DNA from 3 places in the Paenibacillus sp. AD87 genome. Region 1 is predicted to be linked to each of the others. Evidence: riboswitches for the same ligand, from Rfam matches in the RefSeq annotation. Region 1 holds a riboswitch; each other region holds the start of a gene.
What was found. A riboswitch is a leader RNA that binds a small molecule or an ion and turns the genes downstream of it on or off. The one in region 1 is predicted to bind S-adenosylmethionine.
Positions count from the first base shown of each region.

Region 2: linked by a shared signal. The riboswitch ahead of metA (homoserine O-acetyltransferase MetA) and the one ahead of mmuP (S-methylmethionine permease) in region 1 are both predicted to bind S-adenosylmethionine.
Region 3: linked by a shared signal. The riboswitch ahead of gpAD87_RS00465 (methionine ABC transporter ATP-binding protein) and the one ahead of mmuP (S-methylmethionine permease) in region 1 are both predicted to bind S-adenosylmethionine.

Region 1 is NZ_LXQN01000007.1:5,159,746-5,165,524, forward strand. It holds gene mmuM (homocysteine S-methyltransferase) at 1-416, opposite strand, end outside; partial or broken gene mmuP (S-methylmethionine permease) at 394-1,807, opposite strand; SAM riboswitch class I at 1,902-2,004, opposite strand; gene gpAD87_RS22750 (Ger(x)C family spore germination protein) at 2,070-3,269, opposite strand; gene gpAD87_RS22755 (GerAB/ArcD/ProY family transporter) at 3,266-4,366, opposite strand; gene gpAD87_RS22760 (spore germination protein) at 4,420-5,779, opposite strand, start outside.
Region 2 is NZ_LXQN01000007.1:4,004,953-4,010,731, forward strand. It holds gene gpAD87_RS17455 (aminotransferase class I/II-fold pyridoxal phosphate-dependent enzyme) at 1-1,110, opposite strand, end outside; gene metA (homoserine O-acetyltransferase MetA) at 1,135-2,052, opposite strand; SAM riboswitch class I at 2,287-2,411, opposite strand; gene corA (magnesium/cobalt transporter CorA) at 2,865-3,800, shown strand; gene gpAD87_RS17470 (HRDC domain-containing protein) at 3,909-4,910, opposite strand; gene gpAD87_RS17475 (ROK family protein) at 5,094-5,779, opposite strand, start outside.
Region 3 is NZ_LXQN01000007.1:67,590-73,368, reverse strand. It holds gene gpAD87_RS00485 (SDR family oxidoreductase) at 1-170, opposite strand, end outside; gene gpAD87_RS00480 (DUF2167 domain-containing protein) at 495-1,493, shown strand; gene gpAD87_RS00475 (MetQ/NlpA family ABC transporter substrate-binding protein) at 1,680-2,516, opposite strand; gene gpAD87_RS00470 (methionine ABC transporter permease) at 2,596-3,255, opposite strand; gene gpAD87_RS00465 (methionine ABC transporter ATP-binding protein) at 3,256-4,290, opposite strand; SAM riboswitch class I at 4,418-4,559, opposite strand; gene gpAD87_RS00460 (Cthe_2314 family HEPN domain-containing protein) at 4,690-5,418, opposite strand; gene gpAD87_RS00455 (COX15/CtaA family protein) at 5,631-5,779, opposite strand, start outside.

The DNA.
Region 1 (5,779 bases):
TCAGACGTTTGTTGTGCCGTTCCGAATACCAGATTGCCCTCCGGTTTGACTGCCGTGTTTTCAAATCCCCCGTCCTGCACTTCTGCCCATACGTCATCTCTCGCCTGTGCAGCCAGTTCCACCGTCTTGCGAATAAGGTCCAACGCTGCTTGCTCGCCGATTCCTCTCTTGCGGAACCCCTCCACCGTCGCCTGATAACTGGATGTAATTGCACAGTCGGCTCCTGCGCGGAAATAATCCGCATGGACCTGAACGATAACATCTGGATTCTCGAGCAATACACGAGCCGACCATAGTGGATCATCCAGATCACACCCATGCTGTTCGAGTTCCGTGGCCAGCGCTCCATCCAGAATCATGACCGGATACTCACGCAGGATCTGTTCTATGGGATTAGTCTGTTGTACTTGCGTCATGTACTTGTCCTCTTTTCTTATTCACACGTTCTGTCAGATAATAAACTGCGTAACACACTGCGATGAATGGAACTCCGCAATACAGCGCTATTCGCTGTGTCGGGTCAAAAGCAATGCCTATACATGAAGCCAGACACAATATAAACGAGATAATAGGCACCGCTGGATACAGTGGCGTACGATAGACAAGATCTTTGACCGCATGTCCTTCCCGGATATACTGTCTGCGGAACATATACTGTGAAGCACTGATGCTCATCCATACCGCAACGACAGCCAGACCTGAAATGGAGACCAGTGTAATATACACGGTACCTGGCACAATGATGCTGGACAGCAGAGCCAGTGCACCACCCACCATACTGATCAGAAGCGCATTCAATGGTACTCCGCGTTTGGTCAACTTGGCAAACCACGGAGAGATCGTTCTCTTGTCAGCCAGAGACCAGAGCATCCGTGAAGATGCATAGAGGCCCGAATTGGCAGCAGAGAGAATCGCCGTCAGAATAACAAAGTTCATAATGTCTGCTGCATAGGGCTACTCCCACCCGCTCCATTACCGCTACAAACGGACTTTCCAATACACTGGCAACCGACATCGGCAACAAGGCCGAGAGAATAACAATCGTTCCGATAAAAAAGATAATTAAACGCCACAGTGTGGTATGGATCGCTTTTGGAATCGTCTTCTCCGGATTCTCTGTTTCCCCGGCAGCAATCCCAATCAATTCGGTACCCGAGAACGCAAAGTTTACGGCAAGCATCGTCATTAGTATCGCAGTAGCCCCATTGGGGAACCAACCAGATGCTGTAATATTGGATAGAAACGGTGCAGGTTCCGAATCTGCCATTGGAATAATACCGAACATGGCTGCGCCCCCAAGAATAATGAAGACTAAAATTGTAAGGACTTTAACTGCGGAAAACCAGAACTCCGATTCCGCAAAAAATTTGACGGTCAGCGCGTTGAACAGGAAGATCATAAGAGCAAACAATGTGCTCCAGATCCAAACATTCACTGAAGGAAACCAGCGCTGCATCAACAGCCCGGCCGCTGTAAATTCGGAACCGAGGGCAACCGTCCAAGTGAGCCAATACAACCAGGCTACAGTGTATCCTGTTGCTGGTCCAATATATTTTGCCGCATAGCTATGAAACGCCCCTGTCTCTGGCATATGAACAGAAAGTTCACCTAGACAGAGCATGACCAGCTAGACGACAATCGCTCCGATCAGATAAGACAGAATGGTACCGATCGGTCCTGCCTGCTGGATGGTATAACCCGAACTAAGAAAAAGACCTGTACCAATGACACCACCAAGTGAGAGCATGATTACATGACGTGCCTGCATTTTGCGCTGAAAATGCCCTGTATCTTTGTTGTTATTCATGTCTGCTCCCCTACTTCTTCATCCAGAAAACAACAAAACAAAAAGACACACTCTTCCTGAAGAGTGCGCCGTTACTGACAAATAAAAACAAACGCTCCTATCTATCAGGCTGTTCACCCGCTGGAATTAGCACAGTATCCTTCAGATCTGTTGCTGAGGTTTCTAAGGGCCAGTCCCTCCACCTCTCTGGATAAGAAAATGATTTTTTATAAATATAGCGATCTATCATGTTTGTGTCAACTATTAAAAAGAAACGTCTCTCTTATTCCGTCGATGATCCCTGATTTGTGATTTTAACTTTAATATCATACGTGATCGGAATTTCACTAAACGTTTCGTCCCAGTTATTTTTAATTTTCTTCCATACCCGTGGATATTTGATTCGCAGCTTATCGCCAAACCCTGCTGCATCCACCTTGTAGACATCCTGCATTTTGTGAAGCAATTGATCTACCTGTTGTTCAGCCATATGACTGAAGTCCTTCTCTAGACCATCCAGATAATGCTCGGAACCATGCGCTTCCGGAGCTGTCCAATTTTCCATAAACCAGCCGTCTGATTCAATTTGAACATGAAATGAAATATCGTCGCCCTTAACTGTGGGAATAATTTTCGATTTTATGTGTTTAATCTCGTAGGTTATGGTGCTGCCGTCTTTGTGTGTATACGTCTTAACGACGCCACCTTTCGCTTTTCCTTGTACCCAGGATAGTCCCTCCATGTCCGTCTGATTCAGACTTCCGATCCATCGGTTCGTTTTCCCGCTAAAAATGGCCGCTCCCGAAAACTTGTGTTCCCCCTCATAGGAGATGACATTTTGCAGCAAATAGCTCGACCCCGATTGCATGGTTGCATCCAATTTGGCGAGTGACACTGGTGGCAGAATTTTATTGGTACGATACACATTGTCCACAAGTCCGGTAAGGTAGAATGAAGGAATCTCACTGGGATCGTTGGACGTCAATGCATCCAGTGCCCTGCGATCACTGACAACAACCAGACAGCTTGGCCGAATATCATTATCACGCAACACAAAATCAAGCAGTTGATCCAGTCTGAATTTCCGGGCCACCTCGGAGGACACCACGATGACTTTCAGATGATGTCCAATCAGCGGCCGGTCTCTTCTCAGAGAGAACTGACGAAATATCTGTATAACTGAATCGCCTGTTAATTGTTCGTTAAAATAGGACTTCCCTGCTCCAGGTGATCCTTGCTGGCTCTCTTCCTTGGATGATCCCTTAGGAACAATCTGAACCGTAGCTGTGATATTATTCCTTTTCGGATAGTGTCCACCCTGTTCATTCACACTCTTCTCAAATTCTGTCTCTTTGGCAACATCAATACCCAGTCCCACGTACACACTAAGATCCTCAATCTCTTTGCTGCTCCAGCATCCAGAGGTAAACAACAGCAGCATTAATCCAGGCAGCAATAGCGCTAATCTGACCTTGCGACTCATGCATACTTCCCTCCTTTTTTGCGGAGGATGCTAATCAACAGCAGGACTGTAGGCAGAATTCCAAATAGGTAAATGGATAAATTACCCACTGCATCCCCCAGTTGAAATGTTTCGTTCACATCCTTGGGAATTAAGGCGATGATATAAATTACAGGTAGCAGGATAAACATGGCGGGTAAAATTTTCTTGCTTTTGAACAACTGGGCACAGCCAACGGTAGCTGCATAGTGTGTGATCGAAAAGGTCGAGAAGATTTGCATGATCCAGATCACGAGCAGCAGCGATTCAAAACGCTCAAAGATCAATCCCTGTAGCTCAAAGCTTCTCATCAGATCCAGGGTAGGCCACGTTCGAGTTTTCATGCCTTCAATGGAAAGACTTCCGATTACCATAACTACCGTAATTAAGTAGATGCCTGTCGGAACGAGCGTACCCCACATTACCGCTTTGATCCCTTTTTGCGGGTGCTGCATATAAGCCATGATGACAAACATCACTTCATAGCCTGTATACGCAAGCAAAGTTGACTTAAGTCCCTTGAATACCGGCATAATCCCTTCTCCCAATACGGGCCTCAGGTTATTAATTTCAAACAGTTTGCTGCTAAGCAAAATGGCAATAACAAAAATGATAAGTGTGATGGGCAAAATAATCTCGAATAGACGTGCTACTGCACCCAGGCCACCTGAGTTCAAATAGATGCCCACCCACATGAAGACCATAACAATAGCCCAGACCGGTGTTCCTTCCAGCAGATAAAGTCCGGTTACTTCTGCCATAACCCGAATTTCAAATGCCGAAATGACCAGAAAATAGATAATCGCAACCGCTCCCAGTATAAAAGCAATCCATGAACCTGTTATTTCCTGAACAAACTGAAAACCCGTTTTGCCAGGAAATCGTCGGCACAGGATGACGAGCATAATGCCTATAAACGTGGCGATTAGCCCGGATATGATGATGGAGATCCAGACATCCGGTGTGTCTACTGCCTCAACCGTAGTACGCGGAAGTGTCAAAATCCCAGCGCCCAGCATGTAATTGATAATCATGACTCCGGTCTGGGTTGTCGTCAGCTTATCCGTGGGACGATTCACGTTATCACCTCTTTGCTCTGGTTTAAAATGTTTATGTTAATCTTGCTATTCATCTATTTTTTGCGATCCGGATCGGTAGGGTTCATCATGCGCGGACGCCGCCTCATCATTTTTAATGGTGCACGGATCAGCAAGTCCTTCCATTCGCTCAAGCTATACGGAACCACTGGGCTGACATAGGGAACCCCAAAGCTTTTCAGGCGCACGAGATGGCTGCAAATAAGCAGGAAGAACATAATCACCCCGAATAATCCAAGCGCCGCTGCACTGAACATGCCTGTAAAACGCAAAATTCGCAGTGTAATTCCAGCACTATAGGTAGGGATGGAAAATGAGGAGATCGCCGTTACCGCAACTACGATGACGAGAAATGGACTGACAATACCGGCCTGTACGGCTGCATCCCCGATAATGAGACCACCGACGATGCCCATCGCCGGACCGATCGGTTTGGGCAGACGGATACCAGCCTCACGCAATATTTCAATGGCTGTCTCCATAATGAGTGCTTCAATAATGGAAGGAAACGGTACACCATTTCGCGTCTCAATAATGGTCAATGCCAACTTCGTGGGAATCAGACCAGGATGAAATGAAATAAAGGAGATGTACAAGGCAGGAGCAAATAGCGCAATCATGGCTGCCAGAAAACGAAGCATGCGCAGAAATGTGCCTGGTATCCAGCGCTCATAATAATCCTCTGGAGATTGCAGCAGCATGCTGAAGGTTGCGGGCACAATTAAGGCAAACGGTGTACCATCAAGCAGTATGGCAACACGCCCCTCTAACATTCCGCTGATTACGCGGTCTGGCCTTTCCGTGTTTTGGATCTGTTGAAACGGACTCAGCTCATCGTCTTCAATTAGCTGCTCCACATAACCGGATTCCAGCATGACATCCATATCCAATCCTTCTATGCGCCTCCGGACCTCTGCCACAAGCTCAGGATCGGCAATATCCTCTATATACGCGATAGCAAGATCCTTCTTGATCCGGGTACCCACTTCAAATTTCTGAATAAACAAACTCTGATTGCTTCCGAAGCGTCGCAGTATACCTGTATTGTCACTGAGATGCTCCGTAAATCCAATTCTTGGCCCGCGAAGCAATGCTTCGGACAAGGGCTCTTCAATGTTGCGGCTTATTCCTTTGGGTGTACCAATCAGCAGTGCACCTTGCATGCCATCCACAAGAAGTGCATTTTTACCCCCAAGTACTCCCAAGGCCAGCTCCTGTAACGATTCGGTCTCCTGTATCTGGCTGACAGGCAGAAGTTGATTACTTAGATAGTTCTTAATCTGATGTATATCGGCTGGATGAAGGAAGCTCCCCTGTTGCAGTTCTGGTACACCCCTTATCATCAGAGGTGTAATCAGATGCTCATCAATCAATTGCTGGTCCACAAGACCATCG
Region 2 (5,779 bases), 1.2 Mb from region 1:
GGCGTGCTCGATCCCTACAGAGAAGCGCAACAGACGGTCATCTACACCTACAGCGTCACGAATTTCAATCGGAATATCCGCATGGGTCTGTACCGCAGGATAAGTCATCAATGACTCTACACCCCCGAGGCTTTCCGCAAAAGCAATCAGTTTGATGTGACGAAGCAACGGTTCAACATAACGAGCATCCTTTACTTTGAAAGAGAAAATGCCTGTATTTCCACTGGATTGTTTATTTTGTATTTCAAATCCGGGATGATCCGACAAACCAGGATGATACACTTCATTAACGGCTGGGTGCTCCAAAAGGTACTTGGCAATCGTCAAAGCATTATACTCATGCCGCTCCATGCGAAGAGCGAGTGTCTTCATGCCTTTCATCAGCTGATAGGAGTCGCTTGGAGACAACACTGCTCCAATAGAATTGTGCAGGAATGCCATTTCGGCCGACAATTCTTCCCCTTTGGTAATAATTAATCCGGCAAGTACATCATTATGACCACCCAGATACTTCGTGGCACTATGGATAATGATATCAGCACCGAGTTCAATTGGACGCTGGAAGAACGGAGTCAGTAGTGTATTATCCACAATGGTCAGCAAGTTATGGCTCTTGGCCCAGGAGCATACCGCTTCCACATCCGTAATCATCATTAGTGGATTGGTTGGTGTCTCAATAAATACCGCTTTTGTATTCGGCTGACGAATACTTTCCAGAGCTGCTAGGTCATTGGTATCTACGTAACTTGCCGTCACACCAAATCGAGACAGGATGCGTTCAAGCAACCGATACGTTCCGCCGTACAGATCCAGCGATACAATCAGATGATCCCCTTGTCCAAATAAAGCGAAAATCGTTTGCAAAGCAGCCATGCCGGAGCTACAGGCAAAACCTGCATCACCGGATTCCAACGCTGCCGCTGCTTCTTCCAACACTTTACGGGTTGGATTGGTCGTACGAATATAATCAAATCCCGTGCTTTGTCCAAGCTTTGGGTGGCGAAACGCAGTGGATTGATAGATCGGAAAATTAATGGCGCCCGTTACCGGTTCATTGATAGACCCAATTTGGGCCAATCGACTTTCGATTTTCAACTTATTGTCTTCCATTGCAGCATCCTCCTGTAATGTCGATTAGATTTGCGGACCAATATCGTAAGGTGTCTCTTGATACACATAGTAATTGAGCCAATTAGAGAATAATAAGTTTGCATGTGCCCGCCAAGTGGCCGGGGGAACACGGGAAGGATCGTCATTCGGGAAATAATGTCTAGGCAGCGCAATGTCCATGCCTTTAGCTGCATCACGGTCATATTCCCATTTCAATGAAAGAGGGTCATACTCAGCATGTCCGGTTGCAAAAATCTGTTTGCCGTCTTTGGTAGCAACCAGGAAAATACCCGCTTCCTCAGATTCAGCCAATATTTCAAGGTTTTCATTTTTTTCAATATCTTCACGCCGCACTTCCGTATGGCGGGAATGCGGGACGTTGAATACTTCATCAAATCCGCGCAGCAACTGCACATTGGATCTGTTGATCGTATGTGAGAATACGCCAAAACATTTTTCATCCAATGGAACTTTGGGAACTCCAAAATGATGGTATAAACCCGCTTGGGAAGCCCAACATATATGCATGGTCGAAGTTACATTGGTTTTGGTCCATTCGAAGATCTCCTGGATTTCTTTCCAATAATTCACGTCTTCAAAGTCCATTTGCTCTACAGGAGCGCCTGTAATGATCATGCCGTCAAAACGGCGGTGTTCAATCTCATCAAAGGTTTTGTAGAACAAGTCCAAATATTCCTGGGAAGTATTCTTGGACGTATGAGACTTCGGATGAACCAGAACGATATCTACCTGAATTGGTGTGTTACCCACCAGACGAAGCAATTGAGTTTCTGTCGTTTCCTTTGTGGGCATCAGGTTTAATATAGCGATACGTAGTGGACGAATGTCCTGCTGGTAAGCAGATGTCTCGTCCATGACAAAGATGTTCTCTCCTGCAAGTACTTCCTTGGCAGGCAGTGTGTCTGGAATTTTGATTGGCATGGTGTTTCTAACTCCTCCTTGTGCATAAATAGATGCAGCCACTGCGGATTCGATACGATTCGCATCCGTACAGTTATAGGCTGCCATGAGCTTGCCTGCAGGCGCTGAATTGCAACCACATTGCTGGCGGCAAGCTCAAGTTCCTTAGCGAAAATCACTGCTGAGAAGTCGGTGCATATAACAAAGACCTTCCTCGGATTCCGAGAAAGGTCATATGTAAATAGATATGCGCCTCTCTCATCTCTCAGTTACAACAGTGTCACTTGGACACTTGGTCGCTGCAAGAATTAGCACCGTGCGGTATACCGCCGGTTGCCGGGTTTCATCGGGCCAGTCCCTCCACCTACTCTTGATAAGATTTCGCTTTATTCAATTGTAAAAACTAGTGTGGTTCACCTTTTACTTTAAGACATTAATCCCCTCACGTCAAGGTGTAGTTCAATGTCTGTTCCTCAGGATCGGAACCGTTCATCATCCGTTGTCATACACTGCTCCAGGGCGCGAAATCGACACATTTTTGCGCTTGAAAGGACCCTGTACCAGCGGTATACTAGACAAGTGTTATAAACCCTTATGTGAGAGGTGACATATTCAATGGATGGCGACCCGAGGCCTGACTGGCAGCCGAATTCCGACAAACTGCATAGAGAATTGATATCAGCATGCCGGCAGCGGGACGTTACTTCCGTTTGATTATAGAGCGAACGCAGTCCTGACTTCCAGGCTCCGCTGCCGACCGGCTGATCTGTTCTTTTTGCGCCCATATTGATGAAATCCGCCCATTTGGCGGGTGCAGAAGGAGTAGATGAATAATGAAAATCCGGTTGGTAAATAACGGTGTATTTATTCCGGTGGACGACATTCAGCAAGCGCTGACTCCACCAGCGGAGGGGTTTTACTGGATTGATGCGGACGTAGACGATTTGGCGGTACTTCAACCGCTGTTCATGATGCATGATCTGGCCGTGGAAGACTGTTTGAGTGACGAAGAACAACGTCCGAAGATTGAAATTTATGAGAGCCATTATTTTATTGTTATTAATAGCATTCGTTTTGATGATGAAGAGATTTTTTTACGTGCCGTCAACTTGTTCCTTGGCAGACACTTTATTATCAGTGTGACCAAACAGAAAGTCAGCGAATTGCGGACATTGAAACCGATCCTATGGGAACAGGAAATCAGTACGCCTGATAAGCTGCTTTATCTGCTGGTTGACTTGATTGTTGATAATTATTTCACTGTCGGTGACCGAATCGAAGCGCGCATCGAGAAGCTTGAAGAGGACATTCTGATGCATACCAAGAAATCTCATCTGAATGAGATTATCGGGTTGCGCAGTGAGATTTTGTGGCTGAAGAAAGTGCTTGGACCTCAGAAAGAGGTCATTAACACACTCAATAAAAAAGATCTGCGTCTTATTGATGATCAACTGCAGAAGTATTTCAGTGACATTTATGAGAATGCTGTGAAAATATCCGAAACCTTTGAGACCTATCGCGACTTGATGGGGAACTTACGAGAAGCTTACCAATCCAGTATCGCCAACCGTGCGAATGAAATCATGCGTGTGTTCACCGCCATTACCACGGTGTTCATGCCGCTGACCGTTATCACTGGCATCTATGGGATGAACTTCACGAACATGCCTGAGTTGGACTGGAAGTATGGTTATTTTGTGGTCATTGGCCTGATGGTTACACTGGGCCTGAGCATGTTCTTTATTTTCCGCAAAAAAGATTGGGTTTGAAATAGCAAAAGACGAAGCGCTCCACATTTGGAGAAACGCCTCGTCTTTTTTTTTATTATTCGCTTAATGTATGACAACCTGTATGACAACTAACGTCCTATTTCCAATCTAGCCTGCATTTTGCTCCGTCTCTGTATGTCGACGAAACCGGATTCGAATCATGCGCAGTCTTTCGTAGACCTGTTCCAGGTTGCTCCCCCCAGGCTTTTCTTCTCCATACACCTTATGTAACACGGGCTTCAGGAACGTATCTCCCAGCTCCTCGTAGGCACTCCATACCGCCTCTTGCTCCTCTTCGGGCATGACAGCAAGCTCCGCATCAAGTAGACAATCTGTGTCATACCCCTCCAAATCCAGTGCCTCTAACAGTTCAATTAGCTCCCGACGGGACAATCCGGAACGATTCACGATCTCCTCTAACGTATATCCTTCTTTCATCCCTTCAAGTACCTGCTTCCGTGTGGTAAATCTGTCTAGCTCCTGCTTGTATTTCTGCTCTCTCTGTTTGTACAGCCAGCTCTCATATTCTTGTTCCTTCAGAACTGAGTACACCCAATCTAGCGGAAAAGATGTGGAACGTTCCAGTCTATTCGTAAGCTCCAACCATTCAGCTCCGTACTCAGAAGCCTTGCTCTCTCCTACGCCAGGCAGTTGCATCAATTCATCGATGGTTTGTGGAACAAATGCACTGATCATTCGTAACAACCGGTTCGTTGCAATAAAATAGGGGGCCTTCCGGTCAGACGCTGCTCTCTTCCTGCGCCATATGCACAGGTCCATATACAGCCCCTCATTGCCATATAATTCACTGTAACAATGAAGACGCTGACCGCCATAACTGCGCGACTTCAAATCATCATTTTCGTTAAACAAACCTTGCAGCAACGGACGATATCCTTCGCCCATCTGTATGGCTAACTGATGACGATACACATGTAACAGCTCGTCCCACGAACTGCCAGCATACCAGATGGCATCCGTACGATCTCCTTCCTCATATCGGCTCCATCCCAGATGCCACGCTCCTTCTTCTTCACCGATCCATAGCTGGGCATGTTCTTCATTCTGATCTGACATTCTGGATAATCTGTTCATGAAAATGACTTCCATATCTTGTCCCTCCTTCAATAGTTCAGCTCGACACAGTCTGTATTGTGCTAAATTAAGCAGCACAAAAAAACACCTCTCCTGCAAAATCCATGCAAGAGAGGTGCTTCCTCATTAACCGTGCTATGCTGTTGCTCATATATTACCACAATGGAAAAATTCGTCAACTGCTTGTTTGTAAAGCTATTACTTGTTCAAAGCCAATTTGGCCAACGCAAGCGAACCACACAGTCCTGCGTTATCGCCAAGTCCCGGTGAAACGACATACTGGTCAATTTCGGACTGCAGTGCAGGATGCTGAACGTATCCAGCGAGCAATTCCTGCAGTTTGCTGCGAACCATTGGGAACAGATGCTCCTGCTTCATCACACCGCCACCCATTACAATTTTCTGAGGTGTGAGGATCAATACATAATTCATCAGAGCATGCGCCAGGTAATGTGCTTCAATCTCCCAGGCCTTGTGATCGGCTGGCAGTTCGTAAGCTGGTTGCTCCCAACGTTTATTGATGGCAGGACCTGCGGCAAGCCCTTCCAGACAGTCCCCATGATACGGACAGAACCCTTCATACGTATCTTCAGGATGTCTGCGTACAATGATGTGTCCCATCTCTGGATGTGACAATCCATGGACCATTTTGCCACCTACAACTGCGCCTGCACCAATACCCGTTCCAACAGTAATATACAGACAGCTATCCAGGCCTTGAGCAGCCCCCCAGGTTGCTTCCCCAAGCGCAGCACCGTTTACATCCGTGTCGAACGTCATCGGTACATCAAAGTGCTCCTTGAGCTTACCAATCAGGTTATACTGACCCCAATGCGGTTTGGGTGTTGTTGTGATGTAACCATAGGTCGGGCTTCCTTCAATCG
Region 3 (5,779 bases), 5.1 Mb from region 1:
GCAATACACCGCACACCCTTGGCTACAATCTGAGTCTTTAACGCCTCAGCCTCCGTACGGCTATGTACGTAATTCAGAGCAATATGGCAACCCTGATCCGCAAGACTGAGGGCCGTCATTTTACCAAGACCTTTGGCACTTCCCGTTATGAGGGCAATCTTTCCCTTCACGTTCATCCCCCTCTTCAAAGAGCAGTCACTCATCCAGTATAAAAGATTTATCATCCCCCCACAACTCGCGTTTCCCACCAATCTGTACCATTTGCAAAAAAGTGTAAATTAAGGACTAAATACTTATCTTTCTAACCACTGAAATAAAATGAATTAGGTCTTTTGTAGGAAAATTAACCCTTTATATCCAGATTCCCCTTGTCGGGTTTAAGTACCTATGGTACTGTCGATAAGTCCTTATTTTCTTATGAATATAACGACACAATACATATGTTCATGTAAATGACAACATTGCATGACACCTTCGAAAGGAATACAGCGTAAATGAAAAGATGGTTAGCCTCTCTACTCGCAATTTTGCTTATCGCCTCATTTCAAGCTCCATTCTCGACCACAGCATCTGCAGAAAGTGAAAGCAATAGCTCCACCGAAGATTATCAATGGATTGATGGGCCTTCAAACGTAGTACTTGATAACAAAGCAACATTAAACGTAGCTGAAAATCTCTCCTATCTCGATGCAGCTAACACCCAAAGGTTTCTGGAAGACACGGACTCCTTCCCCAATGGAACGGAAATTGGAAGCATCTATGGCGCCGGCGAAAACTCCAACTGGTATGTTATCTTTGAATATAACGATACCGGTCATGTCGATGACAGTGAGAAAGACGATCTGGACGCCGATGAACTGCTCGATAGCTACAAAAGAGGTACAGAAGATCAAAATGAGAAAACAACACCAGAAAACCAACTGTTTATCACCGGATGGGAAATTGAGCCCGCCTATGACAGCAGCAAACATCAATTGATCTATTCTCTTGGTCTTGAGGATGCAGAGCGGGAAAAACTCGTCAATTACAATGTGAATGTACTCACCCGTGAAGGATACATCGGTGTTATCCTTGTTACGGATAGTGCCAATTTTGAAGAAAATCGCAAACAGTTTGAAAACTCCGTGCTTAACCAGCTCAACGTGATTAAAGGAAACACCTATGAAGAGTTTGATGCATCCGTAGACAAAAAATCAGAACTCGGCCTGACCAGTCTGATTCTCGGTGGTGCTGGTGTAGCTGTAGCTAAGAAAGTCGGATTATTGCTTTTGCTCAAAAAAGGTTGGTTTGTCATCGTGGCCGCTATTGTTGGTGCTTTCGGATGGATTCGTCGCAAGCTGACCGGTCGCAAAAAGGATGCTGACCCAGGAGATCAGAATTCGCTATCTCCTGCAGAGGAAGCTTACCAACAGCATGCTGCTGGACAGGAGTCCGCAGACTCTGATAGCCAACAGACAGATGGTCATTCAGATACTGATCCGAATAAACGTTAAGCTTATAAGTAAAGTACTTATAGTAAGTACTACATCGAAGTGCTCTTACATCAAAACGTTCTCTTTAACATGATGTACAAAACAAAAAGCTCTGCATTCTCTATAAAGAGAATGCAGGGCTTTCTTTAGTAGTTCCATAACAAGTGGAGCCGAGTATACAATGTATTTTCAGCTTAATCGTTCAGCTTAAAACGCCGGTTCTACAGCACCTTTATAACGTTCTTTGATGAATGTTTTAACCTCTTCGGAATGCAGGGCTGCAGCCAGTTTTTGGATGGCATCTGCATCTTTGTTATCTTCACGTGATACGAGGATGTTTGCATAAGGGTTACCTTGCAGGTCCTCAATCAGCAGCGCATCCTTCTCTGGGTTCAGATTGGCTTCCAGCGCGTAGTTGGCGTTGATGAATACCAGGTCTGCTTCATCCAGTTGACGAGGCGTCATGGCTGCATCCAGCTCGATGATATTCAGGTTTTTCGGATTGGCTGTAATATCCTGAATCGTAGAAGTGATATTTGTGTTGTCTTTCAGCGTGATAAGTCCTTCTTTTGCAAGCAACAACAGTCCACGACCGCCGTTGGATGGGTCATTAGGAATGGCTACTTTTGCGCCGTCTTTCAACTCATCCAATGATTTGATTTTTTTGGAATAGCCAGCAAATGGTTCAACATGCACAGGTGTTACAGCAACGAGATGGAAACCACGTTCTTTGTTCTCTGTATCCAGGTAAGGCTGGTGTTGGAAAAAGTTCGCATCCAGTTGTTTATCTTCAAGCTGTTGGTTAGGTTGAACATAATCATTGAAAGTCACGATTTGCAAGCGAATGCCTTCAGCTTCGAGTTCGGGCTTGATGCTTTCCAAAATTTCCGCATGTGGTGTAGGTGATGCTCCCACTTTCAATTCTACGGTGCGCGGTGCGCCTCCAGCATTGTCAGCGCCGCTGTCGGAATCCTTGTTGTTTCCGCAAGCCGCTAGAACCGCAATCAGCATAATACTAAGTAGAGCAAAAGACCATTTTTTCATGTGTAAAACCCCTTCTCCAATAATTTTTTTTGCATTTTGCCCCAAGTCGATACCGATTCAGGCAAATGCTATATATGTGTTATTTCCTGGTGAACCATTTAACTAAACGATCGCCTGCCATCTGAAGCACTTGCACCAGAATGATCATAAATACAACAGATATAATCATAATTTCATTCTGATAACGGAAGTATCCGTAGTTGATTGCCAATGTCCCCAGACCTCCACCACCAACCATCCCCGCCATCGCCGTGTAGGAAACGAGGGTTACGATTGTAATGGTGATACCAGCTATCAGACCCGGCAATGACTCTGGCAGAAGTATACGTCGCACAATCTGTCCAGTTGAAGCTCCCATCGCCTGTGCCGCTTCAATGACGCCACGATCCACTTCACGCAGTGTAGTTTCCACCAACCGGGCAAAGTATGGAGCTGCGGCAATGACGAGCGGTGGTATAACGCCCAGCACCCCTGTAGCTGTGCCAACCAGTGAACGCGTAAACGGAATGAGTGCAACAATCAGAATGATAAATGGCACTGATCGCAGAATGTTTACAATAAACGATAGTATCGTGTACACCACTTGAGACTGGATTGAAGTCGATCTTGCCGTCATGAACAGCAATACGCCTAGCGGCAAACCAATGATTATCGTGAACAGGCCCGATGCCCCCAGGATTTGCAGTGTTTCAATTGAAGCCTTACCGATTTCTTCCCAACGTACTGTTGAAAAATCCATTTAACGAAGCACCTCCACATCAAGTCCCTGATCCACTAACTCTTTAATGGTGAGATTAATCTCATCTGACTGCCCCTCAAACCGAACGGTCAGCTGTCCATAGGGAACTTGTTTGATCGTTGAAATGGTGCCTTGCAAAATGGCGAAATCCACTCCTGTTTTGCGAACCGTTCTGGACAAAATCGCCTCATAGGTTTTATTGCCCAGGAAGGATATTTTCACAAGCTTAGAAGCTCCGTTCGTCTGTAATGAGACATCTGCACTCGCCAGAGCGGTCTCTTCTAATGCAATTCCCACCTCATGGTCCCGCATCATAAAATCACGCGTAATGGCATGCTGCGGCTTGAGGAATACTTCCGTCACTGGCCCTTGCTCCACGATGCCTCCCTGATGGATAACCGCCACCTGATCACAGATATTCTGGATCACGTGCATCTCATGGGTGATTAGAACAATCGTGAGGTTATACTTTTCATTGATATCCAGCAATAACTTCAGAATCGAATCAGTTGTCTGGGGATCAAGTGCCGATGTGGCCTCATCACACAGCAGCACGTTCGGATCACTCGCGAGCGCTCTCGCAATACCTACCCTTTGCTTCTGTCCGCCTGACAGCTGGGCCGGATATTTATTGCTGTGGTCCTCCAGTCCAACCAATGCGAGCATTTCCTTCACTTTTCGATCAATTGCAGCCTTGGGCGTATTAACGAGCTTTAAAGGAAAAGCCACATTGTCATATACCGTAGCTGAGGATAACAGATTAAAGTGTTGAAAAATCATGCCGATCTTACGCCGTTGTTGTTGCAAATCGGACTTATTGAGATCGGTTAGGTTGATTCCATCAACCCAAACCTCGCCTGCCGTGGGGCGTTCGAGCAAATTGATACAACGGATCAATGTACTCTTGCCTGCACCGGAATGACCGATAACTCCGAATATTTCACCCTTGCGGATATTCAAATTTAGTTCCGATAAGGCCGTCGTACTTTTTGAACCTTTACCGTACTTCTTGGTTAAACCTTTTAATTCAATCAAAATTACTGCTCCTTCCCACTGCCTACATGTATCTTTACCCGAATGAAAGGAAAACTCCCCTTCATCGTACAAAAAAAGAGCCCCTTTTGCAGAAACAAAAAGGGCTCTTCACGTGAAAGATTATACCTTCTCATCTGCCAAAATCGTGCCTTGCACCATTTTGTAGGAATTAGCACCTAACATCTATAAAGTATGACACAGCTGTCATGCAGTTATAAATCGGTTGCCGGGCTTCATCGGGCCTGTCCCTCCGCCGCTCTCGATAAGAAATATTTAATTTATAAGTTCAGTAGTAGTTATAATGTTAATGTCATAAATGTTAATTCCATCTAACTGTCGATCAGGAACTCAGTATAATCCAAGTATTCCGATTTGTCAAAGGCAAATATTACTATCCAATCAGTTCGTCGGTTGATTCATTACCTGCTTATGCCACTTCTCGTTGATGTAGCCATACGCTGCTTTTAACGTCTCACATACCATATCCACACCCTGCCGGAGTTCCAAGAGATGCTGATCCAGGTCTTCCAGCTTCACTTTCCCTTGCAAAGTCTGGTGCAGCTGCCACAGATCATCCTGCATTTCGGAATTCATGTAATGAATCTCCATGTTTCGCCGTTTGCGCAATTTGCTCATTGGCTCACGATAAGAGTCCTTGATCCGGATTAGTTCGTTAGCAAGAACATAATGCAGCTTATCATATCCGAACTGTCTTAATACGGTGAAATAAGAATAATGAGTTTTAACATTGGTTGTATTCAGCTCAAATATTTCATTCAACACTGTACCTAACTTATCCAGAATGGCAAAACATCGGATGAAGCCATCCTTATAGAAATAGACGTAACGGGCATACTCTGCTTTTTCTGGTAATGTCATATCATCCGTAGAGCCCGCTTTGACTTTCTGACGGAAATGGGAAGCTGCAAAACAGCTTTGCTCCAATTCATCCAGCGAAGAGATCAGTCCCTGGGTCCATATATACAGTTTACGAAAATCATGGGTAGGATCATGGTCCACATGCATCTGTCGCTGAAATAGCTCAAGGGTATCCGCCATCGCTTCCATCGCGTCCTTTAGTATGCCTTCGTTCTTACGCGGCTTTTCACCCAGCAACGTTCGCAGCATATATAGCCTCCTCTTTCCACTCTGCAGATCATCAAATTAATAATAATTTATCATATTAAACAAAATCGGAATCAGAGTAAACGTATGACCGCTGCTTACAATAGGGTGCCCTGACACGCCTGACATCAAACAAAGTTCACCTGTCCAATGATGTACATCATCGGATGGTGAACTTCACTGGATTATCCCTGAACTACAATAATTCGGATATATCAGAACCGGTTAACGGGCCGATGCAACTTGTACACCAGGAAACTCATATAGGTTAATACACCGAACAAAATAGCAATATCAAGCATATGCGCCAGCGCCACGAACATATACACTTCCGGACGATTCATCGTGAGCATCAGTCCAAAAC